DNA from 3 places in the Paenibacillus sp. AN1007 genome. Region 3 is predicted to be linked to each of the others. Evidence: riboswitches for the same ligand, from Rfam matches in the RefSeq annotation. Region 3 holds a riboswitch; each other region holds the start of a gene.
What was found. Region 3 has a riboswitch for thiamine pyrophosphate ahead of ABXS70_RS23745 (ABC transporter substrate-binding protein). Riboswitches for the same ligand answer to the same signal wherever they lie in the genome.

Region 1 (5,831 bases), 480 kb from region 3:
GCGCTGTTCGGGCTTCGCCTGTCAGGGCGCCAGTTCCCTTCTCGCGGAACTGGAACAGCGTGATGCCGCCAGCGATCGCCTGGCGCAGCACCTCCACCGGGTCACGCGTCGTATTGACGCTGCCCATCACCAAATACAACTGCAGCGCACGGCGTACCGCTTCCGTATCCCATCTACGCATCAGCATGCACCTCGCTGTCTGCGCTGGTACGCGAAGTGATTCGTCGGTCCGTGCCCGGCCCCGAATCCCAGCTCATCTTCAATGGCTGCCTGAATGAAGGCTCGCGCGGTTGTAACGGCAGCCAGAACAGAAGAACCCTTGGCCAGTTCGGCCGTAATGGCAGCAGAGAAGGTGCAGCCGGTTCCGTGCGTATGACGTGTCATTACACGCAGGTTCTCCAGGTAATGAAAGGACTGCCCGTCGTACAGAACATCCACTACCGTTCCGCTACCAGTCTCATGTCCTCCTTTGATCAGGGCATACGTTGTGCCCATCTGTACCAATTGTTTTGCAGCTTCTTCGCGTTCGTTCAGATTGGTTATGTTCATACCCGTAAGCAGTTCAGCTTCCGGGATGTTAGGTGTTGTGAGCAGGGCATGGGGCATCAGCTCCTCAACAAGTGCCTGCACCGCCTCCTGCTGGAGGAGAGGTGCACCGCCTTTAGCTACCATCACCGGATCGATCACCAGATTGGTCCAGCCGAACTGCTGCCATTTTGCCGCGACAAGACGAATAATCTCGGCACTATACAGCATGCCTGTCTTGACCGCACGCGGCTGAAAGTCTTCTCCCGTTGAATCGAGCTGCTGGGCTATGCCTTCATAACTGATGGGAAATACGCCCTGCACACCCATAGTGTTCTGTGCAGCGATCGCAGTAATCACCGTCATTCCGTATACACCAAGCTCCTGGAAGGTTTTGAGATCAGCCTGAATTCCGGCACCGCCACCGTTATCAGAACCTGCAATCGTTAATGCCTGCGTAATGTTCATCGTACACCTCCCCGAATCTGGCGAATCTGCGCGTGCTCCGAGAGCAGTTCAGGTGTCACCTGTGCTAATTGATTTAGAAATTCCATCTGGAAGCTGCCAGGGCCCTGATGAGCTGTTCGAGCTGCAGCCCGTTCAGCGGAAACACCATAAAAGGCAGCTGCCTCGGTCACACTGTGCAGTAAATCATCTCCTGGTGCGGCAGCGGCAGCGAAAGCACCAATCACCGAGCTTAGAAGGCAGCCTGCGCCTGTCACTTGGGTGAGTAAAGCATGTCCGTTGCTGGTCAGAAATGTTTGATACCCGTCCGTAATAACATCGTACTGACCTGTAATGACGATAATGCAGCCCAGCCGCTGTGCAGCGCGCTCCGCAATGTCAATCCGGTCACCCTCTCCAGTTCCGGCATCCACACCTTTGATATTCCACGGCACCCCAATGACATGGGCCACCTCGGCAGCATTACCGCGCAGCACAGTGAGACGAAGCTCACGAACCAGCTTCTGCACCGTATCGGTGCGATAAGCGGTTGCTCCCGCACCAACCGGATCAAGTACAACAGGTACATGATGTGCATTGGCAGACTTCCCGGCCAGCAGGATCGACTGAACAACTCTTTCATCCAATGTGCCAATGTTCAGAACGACTGCTCCAGCCATACGGGCAGCATCAGCGGCTTCTTCATGAGCATAAGCCATGAACGGAGAGGCACCAAGGGCAAGCAGACCATTTGCAGTAAAAGGAGCAACCACAAGGTTGGTAATGTTATGAATCAAAGGATTGAGTGTACGTACACGTTGAAGATATGACATCGCAATTTCCTCCTTGATCTAAAATGATCTGATGATGGTGAATCATGTGACATCCATTTGCACGTTGGGAATAGAGAAGATAATCGTCCGGTTCCTTTGCGATGGAATATAAAAAAAGCCCCACCCATTTCCGGAGAAATGAGCAGGGCTTCCAGTTGTAACTATGGTGATGGTTCCCCTTAACAACTAGGGAGAATCCACTATTCATAAAGGCTGCTCACTTCCCTCCGCTGGTATAATCCAGATCAGGTTCAAAGGGTCCGAATATAACGATTCGTCTCAGCCGTAAGGCTCCCCTAGTGTATTGTGCAAAATATGGAGTTATGTCCCCAGTCTATATCACATCCTGCCATAATGTAAAGAGGACTGGCTGACTGTGAATACGTTGAAAGCTGCGCAGAAAAAGAAGATGTTTCTGAATAATTTGGTTTATCTTGATTCGTTATTCGGATTTACCTTCGTTCATTAACCCGATATAATGGAGATTGGCCCATACGGCCGTATTACGAATGAGGGCAGGACATGTGTTCCTCCCGGCAGAATGGGGACCCTGAGTTGAAAACGTTCAAGAAAGTATACATTGAAATTACGAGCATCTGTAATCTGGCATGCAGCTTTTGTCCACAAACGAAGCGTGCCAAAGGATTTATCGACCCTGAAGTCTTTAATAATATATTGGATCAGATCAAACCGCACACCAAACACATCTACCTGCACGTCAAAGGGGAACCGCTGCTGCATCCCAAAATTGACGTGCTGCTGGACTCCGCCCATGCCAAAGGATTCAAAGTAAACATTACAACGAACGGTACACTGCTGCCGAAAACACAGCATAAATTGATAGGTAAACCTGCACTGAGACAGATGAATTTCTCGCTGCACAGCTTCGACGGTCATGAAGGCTCTACCGACCGTGACGGATATCTGCGTAACATTTTGACTTTTGTACGTGAAGCCGTGAAACATAATGTCATTGTCTCGTTTCGATTATGGAATCTGACACAGGACAACTTTACGAATGCACAGAGGAATCGAAACCGAGAGACGCTGGAGGTGCTGGAGCGTGAATTCAATCTGGACTTCCGGATTGAGGAAAAAGTCGTTCCAGGCAGCGGCATAAAAATCGCGCCGAATGTGTACCTGAATCAGGATCATGAATTCCAGTGGCCAAGTCTGGATGCACCTGAAGATGATGGTAGGGGCTTCTGCCATGCACTGCGCAGTCAGGCCGCTGTGCTGGTGGACGGAACCGTCGTTCCCTGCTGTCTGGATGGAGAGGGTGTTATTAACCTGGGTAACATCCATGAGAAGTCTTTCTCGGAAATTGTGGATGGAGAGCGTGCGAACAATCTGGTGTACGGTTTCTCTAAACGTGAGGCTGTAGAGGAATTATGCCGCAAGTGTGGGTACCGTCAGCGGTTCGGAGCCGGAGCCTGAGACAAGAGTTAGAATAGCAGGATGGATTACACGAGATCAGGACTGATCTGCCGAAAAAGGAATAAGATACTCCAAGACTCTACTGTCTGCAAGCAGACGATAGAGTCTTTTTTGATGAACTTGATGGTAATTAGGACGGTAAAAAACAGCATATACCAAGTTAATATCGGTACATATCATCGGAATGGAATATGATGATAAATACAGTTCGATCCGTTTTTATGCCGGGGAATGTAAATGTGATCCAGGGATTATTCCTGTAATCTTCCTTTTTATGTAGGATTAAGACAGGTTCCGGGCAGTGCTTACTGCTGCGGTTCCGTGAGACAAGCCTGCGGCTTGCAGACAAATCCATTTAAATTATAGGGAGGATGTTGATGATGAAAAAGATGTTAACGCTGTTGTTGTCCGCTGGTCTGGTTGCTTCCATATTTGGTGTTATGCCTGCGGCGGCTGCGCCAACGGTTGTAAATTCAACGATTGTTGTACCTAAGGGCACAACGTATGATGGACAGGGAAAAACCTTTGTAGCCAACCCGTCTACACTGGGTGATGGTTCTCAGGCAGAAAATCAAAAGCCGGTCTTCCGGCTCGAAGCAGGCGCTACCCTGAAAAATGTCATCCTCGGTGCGCCAGCAGCAGATGGTGTGCATTGTTATGGCAGCTGTAACATCTCAAATGTGGTATGGCAGGATGTAGGCGAGGATGCGTTAACACTAAAATCATCAGGAACAGTGAACATTACAGGTGGTGCCGCATACAAGGCATACGATAAAGTGTTTCAGATCAATGCAGCAGGCACCATTAACATCAAAAACTTCCGTGCCGATGATATCGGCAAGCTGGTTCGGCAAAATGGAGGCACAACCTTTGCAGTCAACATGACGCTGGATAACTCCAATATTTCCAATGTGAAAGATGCTATTATGCGTACGGACAGCCCTGTATCTCAAGGAAAAATCACCAATACCCGCTATTCCAAAGTACCGACACTATTCAAGGGTTTTGCTTCAGGTAAAACGAGCCAGTCCGGTAATACGCAGTATTAAACTGCACCATGCGAAGAGATCAAACAAACCAGATGCTGTAACCAAGGAGCTGCGCTGATGCGATACAGATGCAGTGAAATATCCCATACTGGACCTATCTACCCAATAAACTAACCGTTTATGCTTTTCACTACACATGTTTTTATTGCTGAGCATGCAGCAAATCAAACAGGGTGAGCAGAGAAATACTGCTTCATCCTGTTTTTTATATCTTCATGTTATCCTCACAGCAGACAGTCGATCAGCCATCTTGATTTGCATATGGGCAATGGGAACCATCTTGTGATAACATGTGCACTAACTCTACCAATCGCATGTTAAGAGGGGATACTATGTCAATTCGAATCAAAATGCTGCTTTCTTTCACAGGCATGCTTGTGATCAGTCTCATGTTCATTCTGCTTACTGCCAGTCTCTATACCATTGCGGCTACAGGAGATCTGCAAAGTTTTCGCGATATTTATAAAGTCCATTATCAGATCAATCCACTCACGGAGCAGGGAGAGGCAATCTTTCAAGAGATGAAGTTTATGGCTAAAAATAAGCCGGACGAGCTGCAGAACAAGGTACTGCTCCGGGAATTCGATATGAAGCTTCGAGCCGAGAAATCGGGGCTCTACGTCAGGCGTGAGAACAGTCCGATCTTTGAATCGCGGACTTTCCATCAACCGGGGCTGAGGCAGGCACTGCCTGCCTATGACCTGAACAACAATCAGATCCGAAGCACATTCAATATCAGTGAGCGCTTCTACGCCTATGCCAAGTTTGATTTCCAATATTCAGATGGGAAACGCGGTAGTATTTTTGTCATTCGGGAGAGAAGTCCATTTGCCGAGCTGACTCGCAAACTGCTGCCCGTCATGTCTCTTCTGTTAATTGGTGTGCTTGTTATCGCTAACCTGCTTCTGTTCCGCTGGATTACACGCAGCTTCATTCAACCGCTGCATCAGCTGCGAAGCTCGGCCGATCAGATTAAGAACGGCAATTTGTCCTTCGAGCTGCAGCCTGCCTCTAATGACGAGGTTGGGCAGCTTAGCGAAGCTTTTGAGAGCATGCGGAAACAGTTACAGCGTTCCAATGAGCTGAGACAGCAGGATGAGGCCAGCCGCAGAGAGCTGATTTCCAACATTTCGCATGATCTGCGCACCCCGATCACCAACATCAAAGGATACATTGAGGGGATTCGCGACGGGGTAGCAAATACACCAGAGAAAATGGAGACTTACGTCAATATCATTCATGCCAAGGCGGTCAGTATGGATAAGCTGGTGGATGAACTGTTTCTATACTCCAAGCTGGATTTGAACCAAGAACCGTTTGTATTTAATCCGGTGGATCTGGTGGAATTTCTGGAAGACAGCATCGAGGAGCTGCGATATGATCTGGAGGATAAAGGAGTGCAGCTGCATTGGCATAACCGGGCCTCGGGTCCGGTTGTGTCTGCGGTCGATCTGGATAAATTAAAACGCACCGTGGTGAACATTGTAGATAATGCACTGAAATATATGCACAATGACGATAAGCAATTCACTATTATTTTGGA
Region 2 (5,831 bases), 210 kb from region 3:
GATATTAAGAACCCCATTACACAAACGATGCATGTCTATCATGCATGTAAGGAGGAACCAAGATGATCCGCATGCCTATTCAGCAAATGATCCCGTATCACCACCAATATCCGCGCAACACGGCGACTGCTGCTCCGAAAAAGGAAAATGAGAACACTCAAGGCCTATCCTTCCATGAAATCCTGCAGCAAAAAATGGCGAAAAAGAACGTATCCATGAACATGAGATAAGTCTTTACATCTTCACGGCAGATCCCTATACTACGGGGTAAAGGGGATTGCCTATGAACACTGCTGCCTGCTTTCATGCACATCACTCCAATATCAGATTGATTGAACAAGCGTTGGCTTCCTATAATATCGAATTGGTCCACTATGTCGACCCCGGCTTGGACCGGCTCAAACATGATGAGGATTTCAGCAGCACTCTTGTTCAGGAAAAAGTAAATCAGACACTGCAGTGGATGAGCCGCTGTCACGCTGATGCCATTCTTGTGACATGCACCTTGTTTACAGCAGTGCTGGAACAGCAGAAGCAACCGTTACCAATTCCGGTAACGGGTATTGATGATTCACTGCTCGCCATGATGCGCACACATCCGAAGCGATATTTGCTGGCGTTCACCAACCCGGCTACAGTGGAACCAACCATGGCCCGGTATCGTGAACATCTGGATCAGCATCTGGCAGGAGAGGACAAGCCGGAGCTTGAATCCGTGCTGCTCCCTGGGCTGTTTGACATGATTATGCGCGGTGAACAGGAAAGCTACCTGGCAGCTTTAAAAGATGCACTGCACCAGCTTGCTGTAGAACGCAAGAACAGCTGCCTTATTGCCGCTCAACTTTCAATGGCTCCCGCCTCGGAGCAGGCCTCCATCGATTCAGGCATTACCATCTACACACCACTTACAGGTTTAGGCGCAAGCCTGGAGCGCGACATTGGCATTACACCAAGAAGTTGAGTGCAGGGGATTAGATGGCCACTGCTAAACGCATGTACCATTTCTATTTTGGAGAGGAGAACATGATGAAGCACCTCACTGTAGAACCAGGTCAATCCATCGGTGATATCCGGCTGGGGATGACACAGAACGAAGTTGAGCAGACAGACGCGTTCAGCCTTGATCCCAAAGTTGAGTATGATGCCCAGGGCAAAGCTCAATTTATTGAATTTTATGAGAGCGATGAATTCAAATGTATGCTCGGTAAACTCGATCTTCTGGGCACCGAAGCTGACGTTCTCATTCCGCAGTTGGATGAAATATCGCCGTATGACCGGGAAGATCCTGAACTCGGATGCAGCTTCCAGTTCGATCAGATCGGCTTGATTCTGTGGCGTCCGGTGCCGATGACACGGCAGGATATGCAGGAGAAGTGGTTTCTGGAGATGCCGCCCGAAAATCAGCAGGACGAAATGAAACACCTCTGCTTCTCTACGGCTGCTGTCTATGCCAAAGGGTATTATGACTAGTTACGTCATGTTGGAAGTTGACTGCCTCAAGTGAACAATCCAGCATCACTGCTCACTGCTCTCATACTCCGATACATAAAAAAGTGACCCAAGTTCAGGCTCGACATGCCTGTTGGGTCACTTTTATTAGTTTGAACCATTCTATGCTCTATTCAGCTGGCCATCTACGACCTACCTTAACAGTCACGGTCTACGTCAGCAGATTAGTCATAATCTATGAACGTGCCCGATACTCCTCAGCCTTCGCCTGCATCCCAGCGGCGACTGCCTCTTCTTCCTTCAAGCCGCGATCTGCGGCAAAAGCGCGGATATCCTGCGTGATGCGCATGCTGCAGAACTTCGGCCCACACATGGAGCAGAAATGTGCCTCCTTGGCCCCTTCTGCAGGCAGTGTCTCGTCATGGTAGGACAGTGCCCGTTCCGGGTCCAGAGACAGGTTAAACTGATCCCGCCAGCGGAATTCGAAACGTGCTTTCGAAAGTGCATCATCCCGGCGCTGGGCACGTGGATGCCCTTTGGCCAAATCAGCGGCATGAGCAGCTATTTTATAAGCGATTACCCCTTCGCGCACGTCATCCTTATTTGGGAGCCCGAGATGCTCCTTCGGCGTAACATAGCAGAGCATGGACGTACCAAACCAACCAATCATCGCTGCCCCGATTGCAGACGTAATGTGATCATAGCCCGGAGCAATGTCAGTAGTCAGCGGCCCGAGTGTATAGAAAGGAGCTTCCTGGCAGATTTCCATCTGCAAATCTACATTCTCCTTGATCTTGTGCATCGGCACATGGCCCGGCCCTTCGATCATGACCTGAACATCATGCTTCCACGCGATCTGCGTCAATTCCCCGAGCGTTGCCAGTTCCGCCATCTGTGCCTCGTCATTGGCATCGTAGATGCTCCCTGGGCGCAGTCCATCCCCGAGGGAGAACGCCACATCATACCTTTTCATAATCTCGCAAATTTCTTCAAAATGAGTGTACAAAAAATTCTCCTGATGATGTGCCAGACACCACGCCGCCATAATCGACCCGCCACGCGATACAATACCCGTCATGCGTTTCGCCGTCATTGGAATATAACGCAGCAGCACGCCGGCATGAATCGTAAAATAATCCACACCCTGCTCCGCCTGTTCAATCAGCGTATCCCGATACAGTTCCCAAGTGAGGGCTTCCGCCTCGCCATTCACCTTCTCCAGCGCCTGATAGAGCGGCACCGTACCAATCGGCACCGGAGAGTTGCGAATGATCCATTCCCGGGTGGTATGAATGTCTTTCCCAGTGGAGAGATCCATCACCGTATCCGATCCCCACCGTACAGCCCAGGTCATCTTCTCCACCTCCTCCTCGATCGAGGAAGATACAGCAGAATTACCGATATTGGCATTGATCTTGACATGAAAATGACGACCAATCAGCATCGGCTCACTCTCCGGGTGATTGATGTTGGAGGGCAGAATCGCCCGGCCGCTCGCCAGCTCCTGCCGTACAAATTCCGGCTCCACCCCTTCACGAATAGCTGCGTATTCCATCTCTGGCGTAATCAGACCCTGCCGCGCATAGTGCATCTGTGTAACGCAGCGCCCACCCAGAGCACGCAGCGGCTGTCCGCGAAAGCCTGGGTATTCCTCCGCTCCAGCTCTCCGTCCTCCAGGCTTCAATCCGTTATCCTCCGGTTTAACGGCGCGGCCCTCGTATGCTTCTACATCACCGCGCTCCATGATCCAGTGATTTCGGAGCGCAGGCAGTCCCTTCCGAATGTCCATCTGGAATTCGGGATCGGTCATCGGGCCGCTCGTATCGTAGACACGCAGCGGCTCATTATGCTCCACCCCTTGGGGAGTATTCGTGTCATGCAGGGCAATTTCACGCTCCGGTACAGCTATGTCCGGTCGTGAGCCCTGAATGTACACTTTGCGGCTGCCCGGGAAGGGCTGAACCCCGCCAGCCGCTCCGGTTTTCTTTTCCACCGGATGGCCATCGTTCCCCAATTCCTCTATTCCAATCTGCTTGCCCGTTTGGTTATGTGTACTCATGTCTCCTGTTTCCTCCTCTGTGATCTTCTTTTGTGCATTCTCTCACTAATGCGTCAGCTCCAACGACCACACCTGACAGAAAACATCCAAAGCACAGAAGCACAGCAGGAGTGATCCTGCTCAAGCAGCCCGATAGATCCAAGAGACAGATTTTTATGTACAGCAGCACGAGAACCGAGATTACTATACTGATCCGTTCAGCGTAATTTCATGGTTCCGTTGTTATTTTCCATCATCAACATGCCCTGAACGGCTGCCCCAGAACTCCAAAGGTACCGCGATGGTAAAGCACAACAACGAATGACTCTCTGCTTGCCGCCGTATATAAAAAAGCCGGTTCCGAAGGAACCGACTTATGTCCATCACCCTGCACGCAGCATGGACAAACCGCTGCAATGCAGCATTTGTCCATAGACAACGTCCATGGTGTATGTGATCATATGGCCGATTACTTCCCTACGCTGGTATGATCCAGATCAGGTGCAAAGGGTCCGGGATCTCATGCGATCCCGTCTCAGTCCGGACAATTCGGACTCCCCCAGTAACGTAAACGTATTGCGGCAACCAGGCCGCGTTCAAATCAAAAGATGACATTCATCTGGCCCCGCTGGGCCGTCCATTACAGAGTAGCTTAAACTGGATATAAATACAACCTTTATATTCCAGAGGGACCGGCTCATCTGTGTGACATTCAGGCGAAGGTGGCTGAAAAAGCTCCCTTTAGCCCGCTTTGCCCCTCTATAAAACATATCGATACCGCATCACATACCAATATCAGCAGACACTTATGACAACATAAGTCCCATTTGCGCAGCTGCTTCTTTCAATACCGGCGCATACTCATGCAGTGTTTCCTGTGAGAGCCTGCTGACCGGTCCGGACACGGAAAGTGCTGCCGCAATATTACCCTTGCGATCCATAATCGGTACAGACACAGCTGCAGCTCCTGGCTCACGTTCCTCATAACTGGTGGCATAACCGCTCACCCGAATATCCTCCATCTGCGCCAAATACACTGCTGGATCGATAAACACCGGCCATTCCGGGCCGTTCATCAGTTCCTCCCGGTCCTCTTCGGCGGCAAAAGCCATCAGCACTTTGCTGGATGCCCCCACCGAAAGCGGCAGTCTCGCACCAACGGGTGCAACACGCCGAATGGCCTGATCACTCTGCACCGCCTGAATACGAATCCGCTCACTGCCGTCACGAAGGTAAAGACTCACAGTTTCACCCAGACGATCTCGGAGCCGCTCCATCGCAGGCAGCAGCAAAATGGCTGGATCATCGCTGCGCGACATATGCGCCGACAATTCCCAGATGCGAATGCCTAGCCGGTATTTCTCGGTAGCCGCATCGCGTATCACAAAGCCCTTATCCTCCAGCGTAGCCATCAACCGATGCACCGTACTTTTGTGCAGACCAATCTGGCTGGCAATTTCGGTGAGTCCAAGATCGCTCCGCGTGGTAAAACATAATAATATATCCAGCGCCCGTTCGACAGCACGGACGGTTAACTTGCGGTCTTCCATGGCATAATGCCCTCCTCATGTTTCATCACATGAAACTTGGTTACATAAATTATATGAGAAACGGTCTCATCTGTAAACCAAAAATAGCTGCGAGGCAGGGGAAAAATATATATTTATGATCATTTTATAAGGCTTTAATCTCCTGTAAATTACACGCTATGGAAATGTTATCTATACATCTAAAGAACTATATAACAATTGCGTAACAAATGCCGTCAATCAATTGACTTTGATGATATCGGAACATACGATAAAGACAGGAACCCTTTCACTTATGATCACTAAAATGTGACTTTAGGATCAGGATGTCATAATAGTATGTACGAGATAAACGATATGAAATGTTATTCTTTTAACATCGCCGTTAACTTCAGCGGAATGAATCTTTAACCGAATTTTAAAGGAGGGGCGTGCATGTATCCGACATCCCAGAGCGAAGCCCCGCTGCATACCAAAGTGTCCGATCTGCCCTCTTCATTGTCACCGAGGCTGATCCGGTTCAAACATATTGTCGTAGCGCTGCTGCTCTCCGTTGTTTTTTTCCTGTTGTTTTGTTTTATTGCCTTACATGGTTATATCGCTTGGGTGCTGTCGAATCCTACAGTTGCTCCGGTCTTTTCGAATCCGATGCAGGCTAAAAATATGAAATACGAAGACATTACCTTCCCCGCAGCGGACGGCAGCCGAACAATGCAGGGCTGGTATATTCCCGCTGCCACTGATACGGGCAAAACCATTATTTTCAGCCATGGTTATGGAGCGAACCGAGAGGAAACATGGGTACCTATGTACGA
Region 3 (5,831 bases):
AAGCAGACGCAGGTATCACAGCGGTGAGTGTTATAACCAGAGCAAGCAAGCCTCGAAGCACCCATTTCATTCTATTCATTTCCAGTTTCCTTCTCCCATCATCCGATATTTTCCATCTTATCAACCAATATTTTACTTCTACTATACCTTATATCGGACAGTCGGTGGTTAAAGTTAAATGACAAGCCGGAATAGATCAGGGACGATTGAAAGAACCTGCTGGATATAGCTGCTGCTGCCAATAACCGTAAACGTATAAAAGCTATCACTCCTTCAACATCCACAAAGGTTCGCACAGAAGATGAAATGATCTTACTGATGGAGACTGCCCGCAACCGTTTCAGAAAAGCAATAGAATCCGGACAGATCGAAAGTATTAACGAGCGTGAATGGAAGCTGCGTTAAGAATATATACTTCTGGAAGCTGTAAGACTGCTGATATGGATCTGGTAATGATTAGAGATGATCTGGCATGAGCTTTATTTGATAGACTAGGTTTCATTCGTGAAGGCAGCATCAGCAAAGAATATAAATTAGCAGCCCGCCTGGAACAAGAGTACCAATGGGTCATTGATCATATGTTTGAATAAAGGGACCAGGCAAGGGTCCCTTTGTTATTTGTTTTTCATTCGTAGTTTCATAATCATTCCTAGGGGGTAGTGCACTTCAGCGGGTTTCAAGACACGCCCTGGTTTAATCTCACCTCTACAATTCGTTATCCTGCTCACGTACTGGCAAAATCAAACGTTCGGCTCCGCCCATATACGGCCGCAGGGCTGCCGGAATATGAATGCTCCCGTCAGCCAGCTGGTGATTCTCCAGCAGCGGGATTAGAATACGCGGCGAAGCCACGGCTGTATTGTTGAGTGTATGGCAGTACACCAGCCTGCCATCCTCATCAAGACAGCGAATGTTCGAACGGCGAGCCTGAAAATCATGCAGATTCGACGACGAATGCGTCTCACCATATGCCCCGCGGCTTGGCATCCAGGTTTCGATGTCATACTGTTTGTATGTCTTCTGGGACATATCACCCGTACATACTGCCACCACACGATATGGCAGTTCAAGCAGCTGCAGCAGTTCCTCCGCATGTTCCGTAATCTCCTGCAGCATACGTTCCGATTCCACCGCATCCGGCGCGCACAGGATGACCTGCTCCACCTTGGCAAACTGATGCACACGGTACAATCCCCGCACATCACGTCCACCCGACCCTACTTCACTGCGAAAACACGTCGATACGGCTGCCAGCTTCACCGGCTGCTTCACATCAATGACCTCATCCGCATAATACGAAACCAGCGGTACCTCCGATGTACCGACAAGCCATTTGTCCTCACCCTGCAGCTCATACACCTGATCTCGGCCTGTCGGGAAGAATCCAGTGTTCACCAAAGCGTCCTCTCTGACCATGAGCGGAACCTCCATAGGTGTGAAACCCTGCTTCAGCAGCAGATCCAGCGCAAGCTGCTGTACAGCCCGGTGCAGCATCAGGCCAGCACCCTTTAATACATAACTTCGAGTGCCGCCGATCTTCACGCCGCGCGGAATATCAATGAGTTCATGCATTTCTCCAAGTTCCACATGGTCTCTTGCGGCGTATTCAAACACTGGAAGATCCCCCACTCGGCGCAGCTCTACATTATCTTCATCCGATCTGCCCACAGGAGTATCTGGCGACACGACATTTGGAACCAGCCACTGCAATCGGGTCACTTCTTCCTGAATCTGCGCAAGTTTCGCTTCCTCCTGCTCAAGCTGTTTATTAAGCTGTTTTACCTTCGCCCTCATGTTCTCCGCCTGCTCACGCTCACCTGTCTGCATAAGTTTCCCGATATCTGCCGACAGTGTATTGCGCAGGCGGCGTCCTTCTTCTGTATGCTGCAGAAGCACTTTGCGCTCGTCATCCCGCTGTATCAACGCGGCAATATCAATCTTGATCTTTTTCCCGTCTGCTGCGGCCTGAACCTCTTCTGCATGTGCCCGAACCCACTTCATATCTAACATGGTCACCGTCTCCTTTGGCTAAAAAAATACAAAGAGCGCCCTCATCCCTTGGGACGAGGAGCGCTCTGCTCGCGGTGCCACCCAACTTGCCGAATCCGTATAAATATCCCTGATTCAGCCTCTTGGTCCGCGATAACGGGCGGTTCCGGTTAACTTGGGAAAGTTTCAATTCGCTCCCTGGCGAAAACGCCTCCGAGTTGGATTCTCTTCAACGGCATGATCCGATCTGCAATTGTGTTACTCAGTATATACGAAGACAGAATATAAATGCAACTGATAGATATCCCATTTCAATAAATGATGGAGCTTTCTTCATCCGTTTGTCCAAATCCTGAATCATTACAATGCCCACTTACGTATCTTTACAAAGCTGGATCAAGTAAAATTGAAATAACTTCTAAAACCTCAAGGGGTGAGCTTATGTTTTACTTCATCGTCTTTCTGTTGATTAGTTTAATCGGATTCGTCTTTGGAACCAGAGCCCTGATCATACCGGATTCATGGCCATTCAACCGTAATAAAGACGAGTTAATGCAATCCGACATCATCCGTATCAAATTCCGAGGTATTTTCCTTCTTGCAATTAGCATCGTTATGTCTTTAGCTTCGATTAAGCAATTATTCGAGTAATCGATCTCAAGTTGGATGGTTTTCCTGTAAACAAACTGCACTATGGTTTGATCAGACTACAGATGAGGAGTTGTTGCTTTATGAATATGAGTCCTAACCCTTTGAACTCACAAGAGGCCGAAGCTGCCAAACGAAGAGCAGACGAACTTGCCCACCAAGCTCAGCGAGGTACTTGGATGAGCGGGATTATCACCACGATTATTATAGCCGCTGTTATAATTGGTATTTTATATTGGGTGGCTTACGCTAGAACTTCTTAAGGGAACGCAATTAGCCATTGCCCAGGAAATACTCCTTCGTGACTATTAAAATGAATTAAACGGATACAACGGCTGCTTGTCCTTTGAACAACTTGCCAAATACATACCGTACTAGCGGCCCCAATACGATCAACTGATACGGTAAAGCCAGACTAATGTTACGAGCAATCGTATGAAAATATGCGCCGAACACAGATGCTCCGTCTAACTGATCAGCTGCATAGGCTGTCATAATCCCATATAGAGACATGATCAAAACCATCCCGACAACCATAAAAAAGGACATGGTAACGATCCCTTTGATTCTACTGGATCTCGCAAAAGGGATGGAAAAGGCCATTTTTCTCGCTGCAGGTCCAACGATGAACGACTCCACCACAAAAGCGATGACAAAACAGATTACGAATTGCAGCAGCATCTGCATCGCAGACATCTCGCTTAACATTCCCGTGTGCCATAGATTGAAGGTCATCATGACGACGACCATTCCCGTACACATCATAAGTCCAAAAATAACTTGTTCTTTCTTGCTTCCTGGCAATATACTCATCCTTTCTGTACTGGGATCATTATAGAGATTGTGACCACCCTTACATAAGTGAACATTATGTGAACGATTTGTTGACTAGGGTGTGTCTGAAAACGCTGAAGGAAGCCAATTTTGCTAAATTTTCGTTCCAAGCTAGGAAGTTTTCCGCAGGCGTGCCGGGGCACGTCAAGGGAAAGTGACGAAGCAGGGGGCGAAAAGGCGGTAAAAGATGCACTTCAGTAGTTTTCAAGACACACCCTAGACACACTCCCTTTACTCGCCTATAATTACACCTAGTAATGCCCGTAACTTCATAGTTTCCCAGGGGAGTCGGAATTGGCCGGCTGAGAGTGTATCCCATCAAGATACTAACCCTTAGACCTGATCTGGATCATGCCAGCGTAGGAATCGGAGTATATTGCAACGGCACAGCCATAAGCTGAAAGCCATTCTCTCACGCCTGCACGCGTCCCGGATTACGGGGCGCTTTTTTTGTTTTCTATGGACAAACAGAAACAGAAAAATGACGTTATTCGGACAACCTGCAAGTATAAATTCGTCGATTTATGCAAAGGGATTGGATATGAAGCCAAGGAGTACCCCGTGCCATAGGCCGGACATACCGAAGGAGAGAAACACGATGAAATGGCGTAAAACAATGGGATTGTTACTCATGTGTGTACTGCTGATAACCGCAGCTGCATGTGGTGGCAAAGAAACGGCTCCAGTTGAGCAGAAAGGTGCGGCCAGTTCAGGGAAAACGAACGATGACAGTGGCGCTGCACTGAAAGATGTGAAGGTCGTGCTCGACTGGACGCCTAATACGAATCATACCGGTCTGTACGCAGCAGTGGATCAGGGTTTTTATAAAGCTGCTGGCTTGAATGTAGAGATTGTACAACCAGGTGCCGGCGGTGCAGATACGATGGTTGCCTCGGGTGAAGTGCCGTTTGGCGTCAGCTACCAGGAGAGTGTAACTCAGGCCCGCACGCAGGATGTTCCACTGGTGTCCATTGCAGCAGTTATTCAGCATAATACATCCGGTTTTGCCGCTCCGGTAGATCGCAAGATCAAATCCCCCAAAGACTTTGAAGGTAAAACTTACGGCGGCTGGGGTTCTCCGGTAGAAGAAGCCGTGATGCAGTCCATTATGGAGGGCGAAGGTGCTGATGTATCCAAAGTTAAAAACATTAACATGGGCGATGCCGATTTCTTCACAGCCGTGAAACGGGACATTGATTTTGCCTGGATCTTCTACGCTTGGACAGGAATTGAGGCTGAACTGCGCGGGGAGCCGATTGACATGTTATATGTGAAGGATTATGCCAAAGCGCTGGACTATTACACCCCTGTGCTTGTAACCAACGAGCAAACGATTCAGAAGGACCCTGAACTGGTGAAAGCTTTCCTGAAGGCCACTTCTGAAGGATACCAATATGCGATTGATCACCCTGAAGAAGCAGCGAATATTTTGATTAAAGCTGTACCCGATCTGGACAAGGAATTAGTAGTGGCAAGCCAGAAATGGCTCAGCCCGAAATATAAGGATGATGCACCGCGCTGGGGTGAACAAAAGGAAGACGTATGGAAAAACTACACCGACTGGATGTTCAGCAAGAAACTGCTGGATAAAAAGATTGATGTAACGAAAGCCTATACGAACGAGTTTTTACCACAATAAAATGAATCTAAATGTAACACTGAAATATGATATTTACACGTTTGAACGAAGAGGAAAGAACTTAAAAAAGCAAAGCGATCGTCTATAAGGTTCGCCGAGTTCCCCCTTCTACATCAACTTCTTATTTTAAATACACCCGAAAAGGAGTTTTGATCTCTCATGGCAAGTACATTACTCAGCATTCAAGTTATTCCCAAAACGCCGAACGGCGAGAACTCCTATCCATACGTAGACCGTGCCATCGAAGTGATTCAGCAATCCGGCCTGAAATATCAGGTCAATGCACTCGACACTACCATGGAAGGCGAACTGGAGGAGCTGCTGGAGGTTGTCCGTAAAATGCACGAAGTACTCGTGGAAGCTGGCAGCCCAAGCATTATCTCACAGATCAAAATTGCACATAGTCCAGACGGATTCAGCATGGATACGCTGACGGAGAAATACCGCTAATGTCTTCCTATTTCAAAAGTGTATGGCCGCCCTTTGTGGCGGTTATTCTCTTTATTGCGATATGGCAGGGGGCGGTCTCCCTGTTCCATATTGAGAAATGGATGCTGCCTGCACCCTCTGACATTGCCCATGAAGCAGCTTCTCAAGCCGATCGACTTGGCATGCACGCTTCTGCAACAATTCAGTTAACACTCATCGGTTTTGCGGCAGGTACGGCCGTTGGTCTGCTGATTGCAATGGTGCTGCATCTGATCCCTTTTCTCAAATCGGC

Region 1: linked by a shared signal. The riboswitch ahead of thiM (hydroxyethylthiazole kinase) and the one ahead of ABXS70_RS23745 (ABC transporter substrate-binding protein) in region 3 are both predicted to bind thiamine pyrophosphate.
Region 2: linked by a shared signal. The riboswitch ahead of thiC (phosphomethylpyrimidine synthase ThiC) and the one ahead of ABXS70_RS23745 (ABC transporter substrate-binding protein) in region 3 are both predicted to bind thiamine pyrophosphate.

What each region holds. Positions count from the first base shown of each region.
Region 1 is NZ_CP159992.1:4,817,225-4,823,055, reverse strand. Features, by position in the region: gene thiE (thiamine phosphate synthase) at 1-181, opposite strand, end outside; gene thiD (bifunctional hydroxymethylpyrimidine kinase/phosphomethylpyrimidine kinase) at 181-993, opposite strand; gene thiM (hydroxyethylthiazole kinase) at 990-1,802, opposite strand; TPP riboswitch at 2,008-2,110, opposite strand; gene ABXS70_RS21700 (radical SAM/SPASM domain-containing protein) at 2,358-3,239, shown strand; gene ABXS70_RS21695 (pectate lyase) at 3,620-4,288, shown strand; gene ABXS70_RS21690 (HAMP domain-containing sensor histidine kinase) at 4,621-5,831, shown strand, end outside.
Region 2 is NZ_CP159992.1:5,092,503-5,098,333, forward strand. Features, by position in the region: gene ABXS70_RS22800 (hypothetical protein) at 63-230, shown strand; gene ABXS70_RS22805 (aspartate/glutamate racemase family protein) at 284-961, shown strand; gene ABXS70_RS22810 (hypothetical protein) at 976-1,470, shown strand; gene thiC (phosphomethylpyrimidine synthase ThiC) at 1,685-3,508, opposite strand; TPP riboswitch at 3,945-4,058, opposite strand; gene ABXS70_RS22820 (IclR family transcriptional regulator) at 4,294-5,037, opposite strand; gene ABXS70_RS22825 (alpha/beta fold hydrolase) at 5,452-5,831, shown strand, end outside.
Region 3 is NZ_CP159992.1:5,299,474-5,305,304, forward strand. Features, by position in the region: gene ABXS70_RS23725 (Ig-like domain-containing protein) at 1-79, opposite strand, end outside; gene serS (serine--tRNA ligase) at 706-2,010, opposite strand; gene ABXS70_RS23735 (hypothetical protein) at 2,742-2,900, shown strand; gene ABXS70_RS23740 (hypothetical protein) at 2,956-3,450, opposite strand; TPP riboswitch at 3,743-3,855, shown strand; gene ABXS70_RS23745 (ABC transporter substrate-binding protein) at 4,070-5,110, shown strand; gene ABXS70_RS23750 (MTH1187 family thiamine-binding protein) at 5,270-5,560, shown strand; gene ABXS70_RS23755 (ABC transporter permease) at 5,560-5,831, shown strand, end outside.